3 regions of the Pilosibacter fragilis genome follow, and region 3 is predicted to be linked to each of the others. Evidence: riboswitches for the same ligand, from Rfam matches in the RefSeq annotation. Region 3 holds a riboswitch; each other region holds the start of a gene.
The links. Region 3 has a riboswitch for FMN ahead of ABCW45_RS09470 (ferredoxin family protein). Riboswitches for the same ligand answer to the same signal wherever they lie in the genome.

Region 1 (7,904 bases), on a different contig from region 3:
CGTCCGAATGATCTGTAAATCCCATAGTCCCCAGATTGTCGTTTCCTTTTTTCAGGTAAGCTAAAACTTCCTCGTTTTTCTTGATTTCCTTATATGTCATATTCTTTTTCCTCTGCCGCAGTCGACCCAGCTCGTGACTGCTCTTTCTTTTTTCTCTCATTTTCACTTCTATAGCATATAGCAGAAAAAAGAAACGAACAATCACGCTCCGGTAAAAGAATGTAAAATCTGTGTAAAGTGTTGCTGTACACGAGTAGGAATTTTCTAAACTGAAAATCCCGTACAATACAGTGGTAGTAGTGGATTTTGCCGATTTGGAATGCGAAGCATCGGCAAAATCAGTTACTGTTTGTGCAAGGCGCGAACAGCAACTGCAAAGTTCTTCTTGACATATGTACGAAATCGTACTATGATTCTACGTACGATTTCGTACATCAACAGCTGCAAAACTGTCGATAGGAAACACATGAATTTTCCCTCGGGCAGACACAGTAAAAAAACTGAAAGGGTACACAATGAATATTTCACTTTCCGACCACTTTACCTATAAAAAACTCCTGCGGTTCACGTTTCCGTCTATCGTCATGATGATTTTAACGTCCATCTACGGTGTTGTGGACGGTGTTTTCGTCTCGAACTTTGTGGGTTCCGAGGCCTTCGCCTCCATCAATATCATTATGCCGTTTCTCATGATCCTCGGTGCCATCGGCTTTATGACCGGCAGCGGCGGCAGTGCCCTGGTGGCTCTGACCTTTGGAACCGGGAATAAAAAAAAGGCAAAGGAGATCTTTTCCCTCCTCGTCTACGTTCTGATCGCGGTGGGCTTCCTCTTTACGGTAGGCGGCGAGATCCTTTTAGCCCCGATGGCAAAACTCTTAGGCGCTGATGAGATACTCCTCCCCTACTGCGTCCGTTACGGCCGGATCATCCTGCTGGCTCTGATTCCCTTCATGCTGCAGAATGTATTCCAGAGCTTTCTCGTTGTTGCGGAACGCCCGCAGCTAGGACTCCTGATCACCATCGCGTCAGGACTCACAAATATGATCCTCGATGCTTATTTTATCGCCGTTTTGCGTCTTGGCGTCGTGGGCGCTGCCACCGCAACGGCGCTCAGCCAGTCCATCGGCGGACTGATTCCTCTGCTCTACTTTATCTTTCCGAACAAAAGCCGACTCCGTCTCGGAAAGACCCATATGGACTTTAGTGCCCTGTTGAAGTCCTGTACAAACGGCGCTTCCGAGTTTATGACGAACATCTCCATGTCCATCGTAAACATGCTTTACAACTGGCAGCTCATGCGCCTTTCCGGTTCCGACGGTGTTGCCGTATACGGTGTCATCATGTACGTGAGCTTTATCTTTGCAGCGCTCTTTATCGGCTACTCTATGGGAAGTGCCCCGATCGTGGGCTATCACTGCGGTGCAGGAAATAAGAGCGAGTTAAAGAATCTGCTCGGAAAAAGCTTCCGGCTGATTCTGACCTTCCAGATCATCCTGACGATCGTGGCAGAAGCGGGTGCCCCGTTTCTTGCGGGAATTTTCGTCCGCTATAACACGAACCTCTTAGACATGACGGTCCATGCATTCCGCTCATACTCGATTTCTTTCCTGTTCATGGGCTTCAGTATCTACGCATCTTCCTTCTTTACGGCACTCAACGACGGATTCGTCTCCGCTGTGATCTCCTTCTGCCGTACCATGATCTTTGAAACAGGGGCCGTCATCATCCTGCCGTTTTTCCTCGGTGTCTCCGGGATCTGGTATTCCATCATCGCGGCGGAATTTATGGCGGTATGCCTGTCGCTCTTCTTCCTGATCCGGAAGGCAAAGAAGTACGGATACACATAGACTGATAGCCCGTGCAGGCGGATGCAAAGCCCTGCACTGCCCCCCATACACTTATATTTTCAGGAGATCTGCCATGTACTCTGCATTTAAAGAATTCTACAACCTGCTCAGCCAGGTCGACAGTGCCTACCATGACGCTGCATTAAAGCTCGGTCTCACGGACAGCGAGCTTGATATTCTCTACTCTCTCAACGAACACGGCTCCGGCTGCAATCAAAGTATTTTTTACAAAGAGACCGGCACCACAAAATCCACGATCAACTCTGCAGTACGCAGGATGGAACAGGCCGGCTATCTGTATCTGAAACCCGGAACTGGGAGGAACACCTGTGTTTTTCTCACGGAAAAAGGAGAGGAACTCATGAAAAATACCGCCCATCGCCTGATCGCCATCGAAAATGCGATTTTTGAGAGCTGGTCTCCCGAGGAGCAGCAGCTCTTCATGAAACTGAACCGGGATTTCGCAGCTAAATTCATGGAGGAGACGAAAACCTTATAAGCTCTGCTAAAGCAGAATGTGCCTTTTGTGTAATAGGAAATTCCGAGGAATCCCTATTACGCAAAAATCAGCGCCTCTGAAACATGTTTTCAGGCGCTGATCTTTTACGTCTATATGATCTGAAATTAGAACTGTCTCATAAGATTTACCATCTCGATCGCGGAAAGTGCACAGTCATATCCCTTATTTCCACCTTTGCTTCCGGCACGGGCGATGGCCTGCTCAATGTTCTCGGTTGTCAGGACGCCGAAGAGTACCGGCATCTTCTCTGCCAATCCCACCTGAGCGATTCCCTTGGAGACCTCACTGCACACATAATCGTAGTGTGTGGTATCCCCCCGGATCACAGCGCCGACGCAGATGATCGCGTCGTACTTGCCGGACTTTGCCATGGCAGATGCCGCAACCGGGATCTCGAACGCCCCCGGAACCCAGGCCGCCGTGATATTTTCTTCCTCCACACCGTGGCGGACAAGTCCGTCAACTGCTCCGCCTAAAAGCTTATTTACGATGATCTCGTTGAAACGGGAAGCTACGATCCCCACTTTCATGCCTTCCGGTGCTACAACTTTTCCTTCTAATACTTTAATCTCTTTCATGATGTTTCTCCTTTTCTTATGCTTACTGCTATTCAGAAGTCTTCATAATTACATGCAAAATTCTATTTCCAATTGCCCATCACTTCCATCCGTGCGGGATGCATGCCCGTAGATCTGTGCGGGATGCATGCCCGTAGATCTGTGCCGCCTGCGCGGCTGTAATCATCTCAGCACTTCCGTCCGTGCGGGATGCATGCCGCCGGTGTGCAGGACTTTCCATTCTATCACACTTTGATTTTCGTAAAGATGTGTCCCATCTTGTCCTGCTTCGTCTTCAGATAGAAGCTGTCGTACTGCTGCGGATCGATCTCGATCGGCACGCGCTCATGGATCTCAAGTCCGAAGCCGGAAAGTCCGTAGATCTTCTCCGGATTGTTCGTGAGAAGTCTTAAGGACTTCACGCCGAGATCCCTTAAGATCTGTGCCCCGATCCAGTATTCCCTGAGATCCGGAGCAAAACCAAGCTTGATATTGGCCTCCACCGTGTCAAAGCCCTGCTCCTGAAGCACATACGTCTTCAGTTTGTTGATCAGACCGATGCCGCGGCCTTCCTGGCGCATGTAGAGGATGATGCCACGGCCTTCCGCCTCCACCTGGCGCATCGCGGTCTGGAGCTGTTTTCCGCAGTCACAGCGCATGGAACCGAACACATCTCCGGTCAGGCACTCGGAATGCACGCGGCAGAGCACATCCTCACCGTCCCCGATATCACCCTTCACAAGCGCCACATGGTGCTCGCCGGTAATATCGTTCACATAGCCATAGATCTTAAAGTGTCCGTACTGGGTCGGCATGTCCGCGCAGGCCTCCTGCACCACATGTTTTTCATGGACACGGCAGTAATCCTGCAGTTCCTTGATCGTGATAAATTTCAGTCCGTACTCCTTCGCCAGCTTCCACAGATTCGTGGTCCGCATCATGGTTCCGTCTTCCTCCATGATCTCACAGCACACGCCGCACTCGGAAAGTCCCGCCAGACGCATGAGGTCCACAGTTGCCTCGGTATGGCCGTTTCTCACGAGTACTCCGCCCCGTCTTGCTACAAGCGGGAATACGTGTCCCGGTCTTCTGAGATCCTGGGGCTTTGTCGCCGGGTCCACGCATTTCATCATCGTGTAGGAGCGCTCCGCCGCGGAAATTCCTGTTGTCGTGTCCACATGGTCAATGGAGACCGTGAATGCCGTGCAGTGGTTATCCGTGTTCTCGGATACCATCTGCGGAAGTCCCAGCCGCTCTGCCACTGCCGCGCTCATCGGCGTACAGATCAGTCCCTTTGCGTGACTTGCCATAAAATTGATATTTGCCTGTGTCGCGAACTCTGCCGCGCAGATCATATCTCCCTCATTCTCCCGGTCCTGGTCATCTGTCACGAGAATGATCTTTCCCGCCCGCAGATCTTCGATTGCTTCTTCGATTGTGTTGTATTGCTCGTTCATATTTTCCTGCCTTTCCAGAGCCTTTTATTAAAAGTTTTCTTTCAGCAGGATTCCTACTGCTGAAACTTTAACCGCTTTGATCTCATATTTTCTGGATGTTTCTAAATATCTTCAAAGCATCTGTTTTAAAATCCATATTTCTGAAGGAACTCCATGCTGAGACCGGAATTTCCTTTCGTGCTGTCCCCGGCATCCTTGCCGTCCTCCGCTTTTCCCCGGTATGCACCGGAATTTCTTCCGATATCCACAAATTTCTGAATATATTTCCCCACAATGTCGTTTTCCAGATTGACCGGATCCCCCGCTTTTTTCTTCAAAAGCGTTGTCTCCTCGCCGGTATGTGGGATCACCGACACTGAAAAGTTCCGCTTTGTCACCGCCGCCACCGTGAGGCTGATCCCGTCGATGCAGATTGAACCTTTTTCCACGATCAGATCCAGGATCTTATCCGCACATGCGATCGTGACCCAGACTGCATTCTCTTCCCGTCTCATCGATTCGATCTGACCGGTTCCGTCAATGTGACCGGAAACAATATGACCGCCGAACCGGCCGTCTGCCGCCATGGCCCGCTCCAGATTTACATAACTTCCATCCTGCAGTGCTCCGAGGCTGCTTCTCCTCACTGTCTCCGCCATCACGTCGGCGGAAAACTCGTTATTTTTCATATTCGTGACCGTAAGGCAGACACCATTGACCGCGATGCTGTCACCGATCTTTGTTCCTTCCAGGACTTTTTTCGCTTTTACCGTCAGCGTGCCGGAATTTCCGCGCAGGGAAAGTGCCTTCACCTGTCCGAGTTCTTCTACGATCCCTGTAAACATGCCCTTACTTCCTTTCCCATTTTCAATCTACCGAATATCTGAGCATCAGATCATCCCCGATCGTCTCCATCTGTCTCAACGTCAGCTTCACAGCTTCCGCCGGATGCGCCACACCGATCCCGGAAACCGGAGTCTTCGCACCGGCACCGCCGAAAATCTTCGGAGCGATAAACGCGCAGATCTCGTTTACGATCCCGGCTGACAGCGCCGCGTCATTTAAGGTACCTCCGCCCTCTAAAAGCACGCTGTCGATGCCCTGTTTTCCGAGATATTCCATAAGCTTCCCAAGATCCACACGCCCGTCTGCGTCCGGAACCGACACAGTCTCCACGCCGGCCGCGTGAAGCTGTTCCGCTTTCTTTTCCGCTTCTTTACAGCCTTCCCCGGAATGCTCCCCCGCATACGCTACGATGGTCCGGTACTCCTTTGCCGTCTTCACGATCTGTGAATCCATCGGGATTCGGAGTCCGCTGTCGCAGATGATCCGCACCGGACTCTTCAGCCCGGGGATCCGGACGTTTAACATCGGATCGTCTGCCAGGACCGTGCCGATCCCAGCCATGATCCCCATATACTGGTGGCGCAGCTCCTGCACCTTTTTCCTTGCGCTTTCTCCTGTGATCCACTTGGAGTCGCCGGTCCGCGCAGCGATCTTTCCGTCCGCCGTCATGGCGTATTTCATGACCACATAGGGGGTTTTCTTTGTGATGTAATGAAAGAATACCGGATTTAACGCATCGCATTCCTCCCGCATAAAGTCCTCTTCCACCCGGACTCCCGCTGCTCTTAGGATCGCCGCTCCTTTTCCTGCTACCAGGGGATTCGGATCTCTTGAACCGATCACAACTCTTGCGATCTTCTGCTCGAGGATCGCCTCCGTGCAGGGCGGTGTCTTTCCGTAATGGCAGCACGGCTCCAACGTCACATAGAGTGTCGCGCCCTCCGCACTTTCCGTGAGCGATGCAATGGCGTTTCGCTCCGCGTGAAGTTTTCCGCACCGCTCATGATAACCTTCCCCTATGATCCTTCCATTTTTCACGATCACAGCTCCCACGAGGGGATTCGGGCTCGTCCAGCCAAGTCCCCCCTTTGCAAGCTCAATGGCCCGCAGCATATAATCCCGGTCCGTCATCTTTTTCACTCCTCTTTCCGCAAACCTGCCTTACAGGCGCAATCAGAAAGTTCCATAGGAATTTTCTGTTAAAAAACCTGTAAAGTAGATGCCTACAGGGTTTTCCATATTCGGTCCGTTGTTTCATCCGGAAATATAAATTTCCGTTATTCCCAGCTTTTCCCGGATCCTTTTCATTAAAAAAGCCCTGAAACAGTTTCCTATTCCAGAGCTACTGATCCGATCTTCCGTGATCCGGAATTCCTCGATCCCGTCCTCTTTTTCGAGTACCGGATCACTTCCGCATATCACAAACAAACCTGAAATTCTTCTTTCATCCAGACTATACTGTCGGCCCCGGAATCTCACCGGATCATGCCTCTCGGCTCGCGGGCTTTACCGCCGGTAGGGACTTGCACCCTGCCCTGAAGACTTATTATTGAATTGTCCTATCGCTGACCGTCATATTCATCAGCGGTTGTTTACAATATACTCCTGTATTTTAAATTTGTAAAGTGTTTTTAACAGGAATTTTTGTCATCCGGGCTTATCTAAAATTTATGTAAAATCGATGCAGGGGATCCTTTTGCTCAAAATCCTTGCAATGTGCTTGATTTTCCAGTATACTTGATATATTAAGCACTGCTATTTTCACAGCATAAGGAGGAAATTCCATGTTCAACTTTAATTTCTATACCCCGACCCGTGTCGTATTCGGAAAAGAAACCGAATACCGGATCGGAAAGCTTGTAAAAAATGTAAACTGTAAAAAAGTCCTGCTCCACTACGGAGGCGGCAGCGTGATCCGCTCCGGTCTTCTCGGACGCATTAAAGAGTCTTTGGACGCGTCCGGAGTCAGCTATGTGGAACTTGGCGGTGTTGTCCCAAACCCACGTCTTTCCTTAGTCCGCGAGGGAATCGAGCTCTGCAGAAAGGAGGGCGTTGATTTTCTTCTGGCGGTAGGCGGCGGAAGTGTCATCGACTCCGCAAAAGCCATCGGTTACGGTCTCGCGAACGACGGTGACGTCTGGGATTTCTATGAACACGCCCGTCAGGCATCCGCATGCCTTCCGATCGGCGTTGTTCTGACCATCGCTGCTTCCGGAAGTGAGATGAGCAACAGCTCTGTTATCACAAACGATGAAACACTGGAAAAACGCGGCTACAACAATGATATCTCCCGCCCTGTATTCGCTGTCATGAACCCGGAGATCACAATGACTCTCCCGCCATACCAGACAGCCTGCGGCTGCACCGATATTCTGATGCATACCATGGAGCGCTATTTCACAAACGGCGGAAATATGGAAATCACCGATGCCATTGCGGAAGGTCTTATGCGCACCGTGATCACGAACGCGAAGATCCTTGTGGACGATCCAGACAACTATGACGCGAGAGCCGAGGTGATGTGGTCCGGAAGTCTCTCCCACAACGGCCTCACCGGCTGCGGAAACGACGGCGGAGACTTCGCCTCCCACCTCTTAGAGCATGAGATCGGCGGAATGTTCGACGTTGCCCACGGTGCGGGCCTTGCGGCGATCTGGGGCAGCTGGGCGAGATATGTGATCGATAACTGCACTCCGCG
Region 2 (7,904 bases), on a different contig from region 3:
GCGCATGAAAGACTCATAATTCTCATAGGGAAGTCCCGCGATCAGATCCAGGTGCTGATGGGTGTTCCGGTAATCGTAGACCCGGTCCACCGCCTGTTTTAGTTTCACAAGGTCCATGTGTCTGTGGATTTCCTTGATCGTATCCGGGTTTGTGGACTGGACACCGATCTCAAGCTGAATCAGCCCCGGGCGCATCTTTCCGATAAGTTCCAGTTCCTCCTCATCGAAGATATCCGCGGAGACCTCGAAATGGAAGTTTGTGATCCCATTGTCATGTTCCACGAGATAACGCCAGATTCCTAACGTGTGATCCCGCTTACAGTTGAAGGTTCTGTCCACAAACTTGACCTGTGGAACCTTGTGGTCCAGGAAAAACTGCAGTTCCGGGAGTACCAGGTCCAGACTCCGGAAACGCACGGTTTTATCAATGGAAGACAGGCAGTAGCTGCAGGAGAACGGGCAGCCGCGGCTGCTCTCGTAGTAGACGATCCTGTTCTCGAATCCAGCCATATCGTCATAGTAGAACGGGATCTCATCCAGGCTCAGAAGGCGCTGGGGACCACGTTCCACGACCTCGCCGCTCTCAGCGCGGTAGGTAATTCCCGGAATGTGATCTAAGTCTAAGCTTGCTGCACACAGTTCTTCCCTTTTCAGATACGCCCGCACAAGCTCCGTAAACGTCAGCTCGCCTTCCCCGCGCATCACGCCGCAGACATCCGGCTCCCTGGTCAGCACTTTTTTCGCGTCATAGGACACTTCCGGTCCGCCGAGCCAGATCTCCACCTCCGGCAATACTTTCTTCACGTCACGGACGATCTCCATGATGTAGGAAATATTCCATATATAACAGGAAAAGCCGATAAAATCCGGCTTTCTCCTGTAGATATCCTGTAAAATTAAGTCCATCTGGTGATTGATGGTGTATTCTCCGATCTCGATATCCGCCCACGGGATCTTCGTCCTAGCAAAGGCGCGCAGACTGTAGACACCCGGATTCGAGTGGATATATTTGGCGTTGATCGCCGCCAGCAAAAATTTCATTCGTTCCTCCGTTATACCCGGTACTCGATCTTACGGCCTGTCGGGTTGTACTGGTAATAGCGCACACCCGCCGCATTCAGCATTCTCTTGGATGCCCGTGTGGACGCGTCGTTCGCGTACTTATCGCTCTCGTAGACGATGGTCTGGATGCCCGCCTGGATGATCGCCTTCGCGCACTCGTTGCACGGGAACAGTGTTACATAGAGCTTGCTGCCTTCCAGACTGCCGCCGCGGTAGTTTAAGATCGCGTTCAACTCACTGTGCGTCACATAGAAATATTTTCTATTATACGGATCCTCGTCTATCTTATCCCACGGGAACTCGTCGTCGGAACAGCCCTTCGGGAATCCGTTATAGCCCATGGACAGGATCTTGTTGTCCTCGCTCACGATGCACGCGCCGACCTGTGTGTTCGGATCCTTGGAGCGCATGGCAGAAAGCTTTGCAACTCCCATGAAATACTCGTCCCAGGTAATGTATCCGTTTCTCTTATCTGACATAGATCGTCCTCCATTTCATATATGTAACTGCCCAACGCTCTCACAGTTACGGGTAAAATCCATTTCTCATTTTAATTGATCGTACTTTTGCCTTTACTGCAGCCACCGCAGCAAGCGCAGGCCTTCCAGCAATTTTATATGTTCACAATATGATATCCGGCTGCCTTGCACAGGCGGTTCATGATCGCCTGGCCGAGCTGGTCTTTGGAAAAGCTCTCGGAGAAAATGCAGTCAACCTTTCTGGCATCGAAATCACGCAGAACTGCAAACAAGTTGTGGGCCACCGTCTCCTCGTGTTCCCGGCTTCCGATCACCTCGAGGTTTCCGCCCTGGTACATGTCCTGACTCTCCTCGGTGCAGATGATGCCGACTTTCTTTCCCTCTGCTTCCGCTTTCTTTGTCTGCTCATTGATGTAGGCAACGACCTTGTCCATGTCGCCTTCTACCAGTGTCATGTCCGCCTTCGGGGCATAATGGCGGTACTTCATTCCCGGCGCCTTCGGCTTGATATCGCCGCTGACCGGTCCTAAGATCACTGGATCGATATCCACCTGGCCCAACGTCTCACGCAGCATCTCAATGGTGATCGCGCCCGGGCGGAGAAGTGTCGGGATCTCGCCGGATACATCCACGATAGTGGATTCCACGCCGATTCCCACATCGCCGCCGTCGATGATCATCTCGATCTTTCCGTCCATGTCCTCGATGACATGTTCCGCCTTTGTCGGGCTCGGTCTTCCGGAAGTGTTGGCACTCGGTGCCGCGATCGGAACACCTGCGAGATGGATCAGACAATTTGCCACCGGATCCACCGGCATGCGGACCGCAACGGTATCAAGACCGCCGGTGGTTCCATAAGGTACGATGTCCTTTTTCGGGAAGATCATGGTCAGCGGACCCGGCCAGTACTTTTCAGCCAGTTTCCGGCCCGCCTCCGGGATCTCCTTCACGATCGCCGGAAGTTCTTCCATACAGGAAATATGGGCGATCAGCGGGTTGTCGGACGGACGTCCTTTTGCCGCGTAGATCTTCTTTGCCGCTTCCTCATTCAACGCGTTGGCACCAAGGCCGTAAACGGTCTCCGTCGGGAACGCCACGAGACCGCCGTTTTTCAAGATCTCAGCCGCCTCTAAAAGCCCTGGATTCTTTTCCAGCGTCTCTCTTGTCTTCTCTTCCTCTTTGATACGAACTACTTTTGTATTCATGTTCTGCACTCTCGATTCTATTACTCAAATGTCCAGAAAACCTGTGTTTCTTCTATACGGTTTCCCATTTTTACGCTCATGCGGCGGTATCGCTGTGGCCTGCCGCGTAATGATAAAGGTGCTGCATAAAACCGCAGCACCTTACTTTGTTCAATTGCGTATTCAGTTTAGCACATGAAAGTTATGGTTGCAACAGATTTCCGGCGGATTTACAGGCTTTTCCGGCATCGTTTCCATTCATTTCAATTTTTCTGTTCTTCTTAATATTGCTGTAATAATGATCTGTCCACCGGTTTCTCAGCACTTTTTCACTATTTTCTGAAACAGTGCCTTAGTCTTTCCACTTTCTGATCTCTTTCAGCCCTGAAAGGATCGACTCCACAAAGCTGTCGTAGATCTGGTTGCCCTTCTCCGCCGTCGCCCCGCTTGGATCGCCGCCGATTCCGATGGGCTTTCCGTCCTCGGTCTCCCACTCTTCTGAAACCCAGCCAAGAGTGATCGGGCCATATACGGTGAATGTCTTGTTTCCCATGAACTTTCTCGGGATTCCCGCCTCGGAGGTCTCCAGCTTTACTGTCTCCGGGCGCTCCGCGAGAACCATGGATGTCTCCATCTCACCGCCGTGGAAATCCCAGATATTTCCAGGTGTCACAGTGTCTTTTACCGCCTGGTTTCCGAAGAATGCGCCACAGTTGATGATAAATATGGCGATTCCGAGCTCACTTCTTACCTCCCTGCTTAAGACCTGGATGATCGGGGAGTTTCCGCCGTGGCAGTTCAAGATTGCGATCTTCCTGAATCCGTGATGCGCCAGGCCTTTGCAGATGTCGTAGAGAACATGATAAAAGGTATCCGGCTTTAAGGTGACAGAACCGCAGAAGTTCACATGTTCCGTGCTGAGTCCCACCGGGATCAGCGGAAAGATCAGCATCGGATAGTCCGGGATCTCCCGGTCTAAGGCCTCTTTGATCCGTCTCGCCGTTCCCTCCGCGATGATCTCGTCTGTACCCAGCGGACACTGGTTTCCGTGCTGTTCCAACGCTCCCACCGGGATCATGACCACCGTCTCGTCCTTGTCGACCTGTTCCATTTCCAGTCTTGTCAGTTCATTATAATATCTTACCATTTTATTTTCTCCGTTTCTTAAGTCATTGCCGCTTCACTATCTCATTTCGGTCGTTATCCGTCAAGTACTGCTGCCACCTGCCAGCGCTCACTTTTGTGCCTGCGCAGGCTTTTGCTCACTTCTCACATAAATTGTAAGTCCCCCGAGGCAGACACGGCTTTTGCCGTCTCTATCCCGGGGGAATCTCCCATTTCAGGTGTTATGCCGCCGTATTTTCAGTTTTCTTTTCTCTGTGAACCCCTGCATGGATGATCACGCTGACATGCTTATATACAAGTGCTGTTACGATCGCATTCAGTCCGCATTTTACAAGGTTGAACGGAACGATCATGAAGATCGCGAATGTATACAGGTTTGTAACTGCCGGGTTGATCTTTGTTCCCATTGCGATGATGTTCTCGATTCCGCCGAAAGCAACTTTTGCGTAGAACGGAAGTGTGATCGCGCAGTTTACGAATACAGCGCCGACGATAGCACAGATGACACCGGCGGCGAGAGCGACCATAGCGGTCTTTTTCGTTTTATGTCTGCGGTAGATCAGGGCAGCCGGTACGGAGAACATGCAGCTTCCAATGATGTTTCCGAGCTCGCCGACATAGTAAGTGCTTGTTCCGTTTAAGAGCAGCTTTAAGAGGTTCTTAACGATCGCGATCAGAGCTGCCTGGGCCGGTCCCATGGCAAAGCCGCCGATCAGTACCGGGAGCTCCGCGAAGTCCAGCTTGTAAAACGGCGGTGCAAACGGAACCGCCACCTGGATCGTCTCCAATACGGCTGCGAGTGCGCTGAACATGGCGATCAGCACGAGATTTCTGACACTTAATACTTTGTTCTGGTTCATAATGTCCCTCCTTGTACTTGTTGTTCTTCTGTTACAAGGAATTGCTGTGCAGGATTGCCGGCTCACACGGACTCGTGGGGATGATTCCCTGTCCATGTAAATAAAAAGACCCCGGACCATTGAAAAAGTCCGGGGCTTGAATGAACTACTCCTGTCATACAATTTCTTCTCTCATCCAGACTATACTGTCGGTTTTGGAATCTCACCAAATCAGCTGCTTTCGCAGGTCGCGGACTATACCGCCGGTGGGGAATCGCACCCCGCCCCGAAGAACGATATTTATTTGTTCGTTAACAGAATATCACATTTTGCTTCATACTGCAATATTTTTTATTCTTAGCGGAAATGTCCATAAGACTGTCCTGCCGCCATGCCACCGCGGAGCTCTGCCATCTCGCTGACTGTCACGAGCTGGTAACCTCTTCTCGTGAGTTCAGGAATCAGCGTCTCTGCCGCAATGACGCTCTGCTCATAGAGGTCATGCATCAGGATGATATCTCCATCCTGCACCTGTCTGAGAACTGTGTCGATGGTGTGCTGCGCGTTTCTCGTCTTCCAGTCCAGGGTATCCACGGACCAGATGATGGACGGCATTCCAGCCTTTGCGAGAACCGCCTTACTGGCATCATTGATCTTTCCTCCCGGCGGGCGGACACCTTTCGGCGCGTTTCCGCCTGCTGCCACAATGGCATCGCGTGTCTGATTTAAGCTCTGTAATATCTCTCCCTCAGACATTCCTGTCAGATATGTATGTGCCCAGGTATGGCTGTCTGTCTCGCATCCGAGATCCGCCATGCGCTTTACGGTAGACGCATAGGACGCAACTCGGTTGCCCACCATGAAGAATGTGGCTCTTCCGCCGTTCGCTTCCAGGGAATCCAGGATCCGGGGCGTATACTTCGACGGACCGTCATCAAAGGTCAGGGCAACCATCGGTCTTGTCGGGTCAACGCTCTTTCCATTCGGGCCTTCCGGTACCTCCGCACCTTTTCCCGTCACCGTTACCCAGAGACCATCCACACGGAGTCCCTGTCCTTCGGTTCCCGCAGTCTCCCCGTTCTTCACCGGAGTTGTCCAGGAGCCATTCTGATATACAGAGTAATAAACATCATAATTCTCCGCAAGCTGTCCGGTAAATGCCATGCGGACCGCTTCTAACGGCATATCTGTCTCGGTGCTTCCATTCGGAGTCATATTTTCCTGCCAGGAAAGCCATCCGCTTCCGCTTAAGTTCACCTGGTAAGAAAGCGTGCCGCTCATTCCCTCAGGTTGTCCCTGAAGGCTGGCGCGGATCGCCGTCACATAGCTTCCGGTTCCAGCACGCGCTGTTTTGCTGTCACCATGATACCCACTCCAACCGGTTCCATGCTCATAAATTCCGTAAACTGCGCCCATATCCGCCGCATATGCCGGATCACCGGTGATTCCCACCGATGCAGCGCAGATCAATACAGCCGCCAGCACCGTGCGGACTGCCTGTCTGATCTTCTTCCAATCCATAAGTTCCCCTCTTTTCCCAGTGATCTTCTCACCATATTGATCGTATTTGTAACTGTTCCATACCTTCGCAGCTACTCGTGACCATATTTTAACATGAAACCGCGAATAAAGGTACCTTTTCGGGACCTTTTTCACAAACTTCAGAAAAACGTCAGAATTATAACGAAAGCTACCAGAATTTCATTTTAACACTTGCGCACATCATAGCGCAAGCTTGCCTGATCTTCATTTTTTTTATATAATAAAGTAGTATGACTTACAGGGGTTATTTATCGAAAGGAGTAACAAAAACATGATTCAAAATCTGAATGAGGAATTATTTTCTTTTATCAAAAAGAGCCCGACCGGTTTCCATGCTGTTCATGAACTGGCAAACTACCTGACCGAGGCAGGCTTCGAGCGCCTCGCTGAGGGCAATACCTGGAATCTTGCTGAGGGCGGAAAGTATTTCGTAACCCGCAACCAGTCCGCGATCATCGCATTCAAGGTATCCCGCAAGGATTATTCCGGCTTCCATATCGCGGCAAGCCACAGCGACTCCCCGACCTTAAAGATCAAAGAGTCTTCTGAGATGAACATCGAGAACCAGTATGTAAAATTAAATGTTGAGAAGTACGGCGGAATGCTCTGCGCACCGTGGTTCGACAGACCTCTCTCCGTTGCAGGACGCATTATCGTAAAAGACGGCAACCGTCTCACAACAAAACTGATCAACGTTGACCGTGATCTTCTCATGATCCCGAACCTCGCAATCCATATGAACCGTGAAGTAAACGACGGTTACAAGTACAACATCCAGAAAGATATGCTTCCATTATACCGCATGAGCAATTCCGGAAAGGCATTCAAAGAGATGATCGCTGAGGAGGCAGGCGTCTCCGTTGACCAGATCAAAGGAATGGACCTCTTCCTTTACAACCGTATGGAAGGTACTGTATGGGGCTGCGACGGCGAGTTTATCTCTGCTCCGCGTCTTGATGATCTCCAGTGCGCATTCACATCCACAATGGCTCTCTTAAACAGTGAAAGTGACCGCTGCATCCCGGTCGTTGCCGTATTTGACAACGAGGAAGTAGGAAGCGGCACAAAACAGGGCGCCGGCTCCACATTCCTTTACGACATTCTCCGCCGCATCAACCGCAGCCTTGGAAGAACAGAGGAAGAGTACCTCACGTCCCTCGCTTCCAGCTTCATGGTATCCGCGGATAACGGACATGCCGTACATCCGAACTACGCAGACAAGACAGATCCGACAAACCGCACCTACTTAAACGGCGGTCTCGTGATCAAGCACAGCGCAAACCAGAAGTACACAACAGACGCTGTTTCCGCAGCTGTTATGCGCTGCCTCTGCGAGCGCGCAGGTGTTCCGTACCAGGAGTTCTTAAACCGTTCCGATATCCTCGGCGGCTCCACTCTCGGAAATATCTCCAACGCTCAGGTTTCCTTAAACACGGTAGACGTCGGACTTCCGCAGTTAGCTATGCACTCTCCGTATGAGACTGCAGGCTCCAAGGATATGGCCTACCTGGAAAAGGCATTTGAAGAGTTCTTCAAATCCGCGATCCGTGCTGAGGGCGACGGTACACTCGTACTTGAGTAATTCTGATAGTAAGATCCGCCGGAATATTCGTGTCTCCGGCGGATCTTTTATCCTTCCAGCCCAGATGAACGTACAGAACGTTTCTTTTTGC
Region 3 (7,904 bases):
GGATATCCGGACAGGGATTATATCGTAATAGCTGTTGCGGGAGAGAAAGTCACAGTAGATGGTATTGAATATGTTGCAACGGAAAACAAGCAGAAGTTTTATCTTGGAACATTTAAAGCAATCGTAACCATAGGAAGCAATGCTGAGATTACAAGTGGTAAGGAGCAGACTGATGTTGGTTATTTAAAAACTTATACTGTAAAAATCAGTCCAAAAGCAGATTATGATCTGGATCAGGACAACTTTATCGTTACTATGAAGGAAAGCGATACAGGGACTGTTAAGAATTTGACATTTGCAGATGTGTGCAGGGTAGATCCGGCAGATGGAAGCATTACAGTTACGATTCCAAATGTCAGTGGAGACATTACAGTGAATGCTGCGGCAAAACGGCAGATGACAACCTTAAAAGTAACAGGTCTTGCAGCAGGAAAGGCAAAGGGAAGCTTCAAGGCGGTAGATGCATCTGGTAATGAATACAAACTGGAGCAGGATGGCAGCATCAATGTAAACCGCAATGAGGAACTCACCCTTATATTTACGCCAAATGATTTTTCAAATCCTTATTATTCAGATCTTACCGGGGAGAAGGGAGAAAGTTTCTCTATCCTGACAGCATTGAAGGAGACAACAAACAATAAAGATTTATTTGCAGGAGCAAAAACGTTTAACTGGAAAGAAAAGAGTTATGAATTAAAGTACACACCGACAACTTCAGATGTGACACTGGAAGCTGTATTCACACCGTCCCATATCGTACATGTTCATGTGACAGGTGGTACGGCAGAAGTGAAAGATACAGGGCTTGTAACAAAAGAATCAGGTGCGGACCAGTTCCAGCATGTCATTGTGAAAGACAATGAAACAGTAGAGCTGGAGTTAAAAGATACAACAGGAACAGCCACTACTTATAAAAAGGCATATTGGAGCAACGTGGATGGCAGTGATGATACCGATGTATCCAATCAGGCTTTCACAGGAAATGGAACAAGCTATACTTACACAACACAGGCGGTAGGCAAACCACAGGCATTAAATATTACATTTGAAGAGGGACAGACCGTAGATGTAAAAGTGACACATGGAAAACTTGTGACTGGAAATGATGGTGTGGCGTGGAATGATAAAGGAAACAGTACATACCAGACGATTGTGAAGAATAATGGAGCATTGAAGGTCAATATTAAGCCAGAGGATGGTTACGGATTAAAGAGCATTACGGTTAATAATGTGGCAATTGATATTGATGCGGCAATCAAGAGTGGGGAAATCACATGGGATGGTACAACGAAGACCTATTCCCATACATTCGCAAAAGTTTATCAGGCATGGAATGTTACGGTGGACTTTGAAAAACTGCATGAGATCGTTTTTCAAGATCAAAAGGGCAATATCTTAAATAAGACAGAGCATATTACAGTGATTGATGGAGATACGATTCCGGCAGCAATCTTTACCAAAATGCAGGAAGAAGCAGATAAGTCAAAGGCTGAAAATGAGAGCCTCTTTGTATGGGTTGATAAAACAGACAGAACAAAGATCTATAATGAAACAACTGTGATGACTGCACAGACTGCGGATGTCGTGAACTTAATCTCGGTATACCGGATGAACGTGATCAAGGGGGCAGATGGAAGCGTTATTGCAGCAGATGATTTTGTCATTCATGTGAACGATGTCAGAAAGCTTACGGACACAGAGGCAGTGACACTCGCAAATGTGACTGCTTATGATCATTCCGGTTCAGACATCAGTAATATGGTGACTGTGGAACAAACAAAATTAGAGGAATTAAAGAAAAAGACTAAGGGAACATATGTGGATGCTTTGACCTTTATGATTGCAGCATCAGGATTGACGACAGGCGTAGAAGTGGAAGTGACGGATGATAATCCGACCATTACGGGAAAGACTGCATATACGCTGACTTTCAAGGGAAGAGCAAATGAGACTTATAAGTATCAGGAGCTGGATGCCCAGGGAACCCCGACAGGTAATGTATCAACCATACTTACGGATGGGGATGGAAAAGCAACCATCACAGGCCTGAAGAAAGCAACACCATATCAGATCAGTCATAAGAAATATGGTTCTGTAAACGGCAAAACAGCCCTCGTGGATGCAAAAGATATCGCAAAGCAGTTTGCGGATGACGGTGACCAGACAACGACAAATGGAAAAACCGATAAGGATGAGAAAGCATCTAATAATAATGTAGATGTTGTAGTGGATGCTGACGGCAACTACAAGGTCATCGTGAAGAAAGACATCGACCACACAGTTGAGATCCCTGACACATGGGGTGAGGTCAAGATCGACTTAAATGATAAGACCATCACAGGTGACAAGGCAGATGATAATAATGAGGCAAAACCGGGACTGGAATTTGTCAAGGATGTTAACAGCAACGAACATCCGGGAACGAATCTTGAAATCGTAAACGGTACGATCAAAGGTGGAGACGGTTCTGCTAAACATCCAGATGGAGCAGCCGGTATCGGAGCCAGTGGTGATACAGCAGATGCCGGACTTATCATTGGAAACAATGCAAACGTGATTGGTGGTAACGGTGCAAATGGTACCGAAGGCAAAGATGGAGGAAATGGTGGAGCCGGTATTGACGGTAACGGCAAAATCACTCCAACAGTCAATGGAACTGTAACTGGCGGCAATGGCGGTAAAGGCGGAGATTCTGCAGTCGGTATCCCTGGCAATGGTGGAAACGGTGGAACTGGAATCAGCGCAGACAATAAGACCATCACCATCAATCCCGGTGGAACCGTCAAAGGCGGTGATGCAGGAAGCGGCGGAAGCGCAACAGGAGGTAACACGAATCCTGGTGGCAACGGCGGTAACGGCGGTACAGGAACCGAGACCACACAGCCCGGAAAGACCGATAATAACGGTGGAACAACATCGGGTGGAAATGGCGGAGACGGCGGAAACTCCAACAACGGCAACGGTGGAAACGGAGGAAACGGCGGCAGCGGCTCCACAGGGGAAAATAATAACAACGGCGGCACCAGCAGTGGCGGCAACGGCGGAAATGGCGGCGACTCTGACAAGGGTAACGGCGGATCCGGCGGTAATGGAGGAAGCTCAGGCGAAACCGGAGGAAACGGTGGTAACAACACCGGCGGCAACGGTGGAAATGGCGGAGATTCCAACAGCGGCAATGGAGGATCCGGCGGAAACGGTGGAGACTCCAACAGCGGCACCGGAGGAAACGGTGGAAATGGCGGAGACTCCAATAACGGCACCGGAGGCAACGGCGGAAATGGCGGTGGCTCCAACAACGGCACCGGAGGCAACGGCGGAAATGGCGGTAACTCCAACAACGGCAATGGAGGAAACGGCGGAAACGGCGGAGACTCTAACAGCGGAAACAATGGAAACGGCGGCAGCTCCGGCAGTAACGGTAACAGACCCGGCGGAAATGGCGGCGGCTCCAACAATGGCAATGGAGGAAACGGCGGTAACAACGGCGGAGGAAACGGCGGTAACAACGGCGGAGACAACTCTGGAAACAACGGTGGAGACAACTCTGGAAACAACGGTGGAGACAACGGCGGCAATAACGGCGGAGATAACTCCAATAACAATTCCGGAAGTACAGGTAACACAGGTAATACACCAGATGCAGGTAATACAGCCGGCAATGATTCCGGAAATAATGCCCATAAAGGAAATAAAGGAAACAGTACCGGCAACAGTAATGCCGGACAGAAGGATCCGGCAGAGGATGACAGCCTGAACGATGCTGCGGATGAAAGCAGCCTGACAGGTGATGCAGATGGCAGCGATGCAGACGGAAGTGATGCAGATGGCATACAGGAAGAGGAGAGCATCCATGCAGACAGCGACAGCGTTGAGAATGGTACGGACAGTGACAGCCATATACCGTTTGGTGAATGTGGTTTCCACTGGATCCCCATTGTATGGCTCCTTGTAATCCTGGGTTATACCGTAGTACGTGTGAAGAAGCTCCGTGATGAGTCGGAAGAAGCCTAAGGAGGAAAACAGACATGGAAAACACGAAACCGAATAAGAAATTATACATTGTAGTGGAAGTCATACTGTTTGCAGTATATATCCTGATAGGTGTCCTGCTGTTCGTCACGGAAAAGCACTGTGCTGCAGACGCATTCATCTTCTGGATCGGACTTGTGATCGCAGCAGTCTGTGCAGTAGTGCTGGGAATCCATGAGAACAGAAGGATCTAAGAAGTAAAAAAGAAGAAGTAATTTTAAGAAAACCAAATGGCTGTGATGGCTGTTTGGTTTTCTTGCGCTAAAAAGACCGGAAAGGATCATCGGATATCCCGTGAACCGGTTCGTCCTGAGACAGATCCTTTGTAAGCGCTGAATAACCCACCGTCTTTCCATTCCAGCTAATTCATGCGACAATCATTCTAATCCAAGTGAGTTAAGACATTGGACAAGTTTGGTTCAAAGTGAAGTGTTGCTTGTCCAGTATACTCACACCATTGATGGTATCGATCATCTGCCAGTTCTTCTTACCGACACAGAATCCGCGGATTGCACGTTCTGATGCATTGTTGTCCATCGGAACATCTCCATCGGTCAGGAAAACCCGAAGCAGCACGGTAAAGGTACTGCTTCGGGTTTTTTACTGTTTGGCCTTATATGCTTCGCCCCATGCCCGCATGGAATCCAGAATGGGTTTCAGACTTTTTCCGAGTTCCGTCAGAGAATACTCCACTCTCGGCGGTACTTCGGCGTAGACCTTGCGGTTTACAAGTCCGCTTTCCTCCATTGTCCGGAGCTGGGCGGTCAAGACCTTCTGAGACACATTGCCTACGGACTTTTTCAGTTCGCCGAACCGCTTTGTTCCCGGCATCAGGTCACGCAGGATCAGCACCTTCCACTTATCCCCGATGAGGGTCAGCGTAGTCTCCACAGGACATGCAGGGAGTTCTTTTTTTGCGCTTGTTTCGTTCATTAAAAAAATCTCCATAAAATTTTTCAAGTGCCAAATTGCCGGAAAACCCAGTAATGGCGCAATCGTTTCTTCTTGGTAACTACATATTAGTTTCTATTTGGTAACTACAGCACAATAATGTGCTTACTTCACGAATTGGAGCTACGGTATTATTATAATGCCAGAGGCAAACGAAAGCAAGCCCAATTACCAAGGAGGTTACTCAAAATGAAAAAATTTCTTTCTCTCACGCTGGCTCTTGCCATGCTCGGCACGGCCCTCACCGGCTGTGGATCCAAGGACGCCGCATCCCAAACATCCGCTGAAAGCACCCAGCAGACGGCGCCTGTCCGGCAGGAACAGAGCCAGGCTGAAAAGGCACTGGCGCTCATCAACACCTTTGCCACGAGCGATACAGACACTGCCCGCAGCCTGCTATCTGATGGCTACATCCAGCACAATCTGGCATACGGCACCGGTGCCGGTGAGCAGGTCGCCTTTGACATCTTTCGCTTTGACGAGAATGGCAGGATCGCCGAGCACTGGGACGTGATGGAGACCATCGCAGAACAGTCCACCTGGCAGAATCAGAACGGCAAGTTCTGATCGTTACCCGGAGGTAACCATACCACAATATTGTGCGTACTTCACAAGCCGTACAAATCGCATTACAATCAAAACATCAAGAGAAAACAACAAATTTTTGGAGGTATTTATCATGAATAAAGTCGTAGAATTTCTGAATGCCAACCCTGTACAGTATCTGGCTACCGTTGGTCGTGACGGTAAGGCAAAGTGCCGCCCGTTTATGTTCGCCGGCGAACTGGACGGCAAGCTGTGGTTCTGCACCAACAACACTAAGGACGTCTACAAGGATATGCAGGCAAACCCGGAGATCGAGATTTCCGTTTCAAGCCCGGAGTATGCATGGATCCGCCTGCACGGCAAGGCTGTGTTTGAGAACAACATGGCTGCCAAGGAAATGTGCATCCAGAACCCCATCGTGAAAGGTCAGTACGGCGAGGCTGCCAACCCCATCTTTGAGGTGTTCTATCTGGAAAATGCCCACGGCGTTATCGCGGACTTCTCCGGAAACCCTCCCTACGAGTTCTAAGGAAATAAGACAGAATATTGCGATCTTTGAGGCGGGGTGCAACTCCCCACCGGCGGTAAAGTCCGCAAACCGAAAGGCATGATACGGCGAGATTCCGTAACCGACGGCATAGTCCGGATGAAAGAAGATAGAAGAATGCCCGATGGTCTATCACAGCCATCGGGCATTACACGATTCCGGCAATACCCGCAGTGCATTAGAGGTGTTCTGCCTGTATGAAGCGGATGGCGAGTATTTTGACATCAGCGATCCGGAACACATCGTCCGGGACAGCTTCACCATTGGAAAAGAAGCACAGGAAGCGCCGGGCTACTATGTGGGGGAAGGCTGGATCGGCTGCAAGCTGTGCTATTCCGTCTGTCCCCAGAAGTATATCGACATCACAAAGAAGCCGGTAGTTATCGACCAACACCATTGCTTGCATTGCGGGCAATGTGCGAAAATTTGCCCCAAACAGGTTATCGAAAAGAGGGTTTGACTATGAACCAGAGTGAAAAAAGACAGTTTCTCATCCAGGCACTTTTGAAAGAACGCCCGGAATATCGGGATATGAGGATTCCAACAGAGCCGGAGAGCCAGCGCCAGCTTTTGCGGGGACTGATGAATATTCGTGCGCCACGGCGTATGGGTGCGGAGTTTCTGAAAACTCAGGACGAATATCTGCAAGCTGAAACCGCCGCAAAGGGCATTACCGATATTGACGACCTGATGCCTGTTCAGCCGGGGCTGTATTTCTGGCAGGGGGATATTACAACGCTTCGGTGTGATGCCATCGTCAATGCGGCAAACTCCGGCATGACCGGCTGCTATATCCCGAACCACCGCTGCATCGACAACGCCATTCATACCTATGCGGGCGTGGAGCTGCGGCTTGCCTGTGCGGAGCTGATGGGGCAGCAGGGCTATCCCGAGCCCACCGGACAGGCAAAGATCACCCCTGCATTTAATCTGCCCTGCAAATATGTCCTGCACACGGTTGGGCCGATCATTGAAGGGGGTGTGACACGGCGTGACCGGGAGCTGTTGGCCTCCTGCTACCGCTCCTGCTTGGAGCTGGCGGCGGAAAGTAGTCTGGAAAGTGTGGCGTTCTGCTGTATTTCTACAGGAGAGTTTCATTTTCCCAACGAGCAGGCGGCGCAAATCGCCGTGGAAACCGTGAAACAGTTTATGAATAGAAATACCGATGTAAAGAAGGTGATCTTCAATGTTTTCAAGGATTTGGACAAAGCCATATACGAAAAGCTGCTCAGAGCAGATTGAGCGATTGAAAGCTGCATTGCAGGACTGTGACGCCGTGGTGATCGGTGCCGGAGCCGGTCTTTCCACCTCAGCCGGATTTGTTTACACCGGCGAACGGTTTGAAAAATACTTTTCCGACTTTGCGGCAAAGTACGGCATCAAGGATATGTATTCCGGCGGCTTTTATCCCTTTGCCATGCCGGAGGAGCATTGGAGCTATTGGAGCCGATACATCTATATCAACCGCTATATGGATGCCCCCAAACCGGTCTACGATGACCTTTTGAAGCTGGTGTCTGACAAGGATTATTTCGTTATCACGACCAACGTGGATCACTGTTTTCAGAAAGCAGGCTTTGATAAAAAGCGGCTGTTTTACACGCAGGGCGATTACGGCCTGTTCCAGTGCAGTGAGCCGTGCTGTCAGGAAACCTTTGATAACGAAGCCGCGATTCGTGAAATGGTCAAGCGGCAGCAGAATATGAAAGTACCGACAGAACTTTTACCCGTCTGCCCTCACTGCGGCAAGCCCATGACCATGAATCTCCGCTGCGATGATACCTTTGTGGAGGACGAAGGCTGGCACAAGGCAGCGGAGCGGTACGAAAAT

Region 1: it holds a riboswitch for FMN, as region 3 does, so the genes downstream of both, ribD (bifunctional diaminohydroxyphosphoribosylaminopyrimidine deaminase/5-amino-6-(5-phosphoribosylamino)uracil reductase RibD) here and ABCW45_RS09470 (ferredoxin family protein) in region 3, are expected to answer to the same signal.
Region 2: it holds a riboswitch for FMN, as region 3 does, so the genes downstream of both, ABCW45_RS06675 (ECF transporter S component) here and ABCW45_RS09470 (ferredoxin family protein) in region 3, are expected to answer to the same signal.

Annotation. Positions count from the first base shown of each region.
Region 1 covers NZ_JAVYJB010000004.1:46,634-54,537, reverse strand. Annotated here, with positions in the region: gene ABCW45_RS04660 (HD domain-containing protein) at 1-100, opposite strand, end outside; gene ABCW45_RS04655 (MATE family efflux transporter) at 516-1,847, shown strand; gene ABCW45_RS04650 (MarR family winged helix-turn-helix transcriptional regulator) at 1,921-2,346, shown strand; gene ribH (6,7-dimethyl-8-ribityllumazine synthase) at 2,472-2,936, opposite strand; gene ABCW45_RS04640 (bifunctional 3,4-dihydroxy-2-butanone-4-phosphate synthase/GTP cyclohydrolase II) at 3,170-4,381, opposite strand; gene ribE (riboflavin synthase) at 4,507-5,205, opposite strand; gene ribD (bifunctional diaminohydroxyphosphoribosylaminopyrimidine deaminase/5-amino-6-(5-phosphoribosylamino)uracil reductase RibD) at 5,228-6,337, opposite strand; FMN riboswitch at 6,639-6,753, opposite strand; gene ABCW45_RS04625 (iron-containing alcohol dehydrogenase) at 6,991-7,904, shown strand, end outside.
Region 2 covers NZ_JAVYJB010000005.1:196,079-203,982, reverse strand. Annotated here, with positions in the region: gene ABCW45_RS06695 (B12-binding domain-containing radical SAM protein) at 1-1,041, opposite strand, end outside; gene ABCW45_RS06690 (deoxycytidylate deaminase) at 1,053-1,541, opposite strand; gene ABCW45_RS06685 (L-threonylcarbamoyladenylate synthase) at 1,676-2,746, opposite strand; gene ABCW45_RS06680 (creatininase family protein) at 3,078-3,872, opposite strand; gene ABCW45_RS06675 (ECF transporter S component) at 4,072-4,710, opposite strand; FMN riboswitch at 4,870-4,987, opposite strand; gene ABCW45_RS06670 (polysaccharide deacetylase family protein) at 5,047-6,210, opposite strand; gene ABCW45_RS06665 (M18 family aminopeptidase) at 6,503-7,813, shown strand; gene ABCW45_RS06660 (hypothetical protein) at 7,861-7,904, opposite strand, start outside.
Region 3 covers NZ_JAVYJB010000008.1:76,844-84,747, forward strand. Annotated here, with positions in the region: gene ABCW45_RS09440 (hypothetical protein) at 1-4,011, shown strand, start outside; gene ABCW45_RS09445 (hypothetical protein) at 4,026-4,223, shown strand; partial or broken gene ABCW45_RS09450 (IS66 family transposase) at 4,483-4,599, opposite strand; gene ABCW45_RS09455 (winged helix-turn-helix transcriptional regulator) at 4,630-4,962, opposite strand; gene ABCW45_RS09460 (hypothetical protein) at 5,170-5,547, shown strand; gene ABCW45_RS09465 (pyridoxamine 5'-phosphate oxidase family protein) at 5,660-6,055, shown strand; FMN riboswitch at 6,074-6,188, shown strand; gene ABCW45_RS09470 (ferredoxin family protein) at 6,198-6,533, shown strand; gene ABCW45_RS09475 (protein-ADP-ribose hydrolase) at 6,536-7,315, shown strand; gene ABCW45_RS09480 (SIR2 family NAD-dependent protein deacylase) at 7,260-7,904, shown strand, end outside.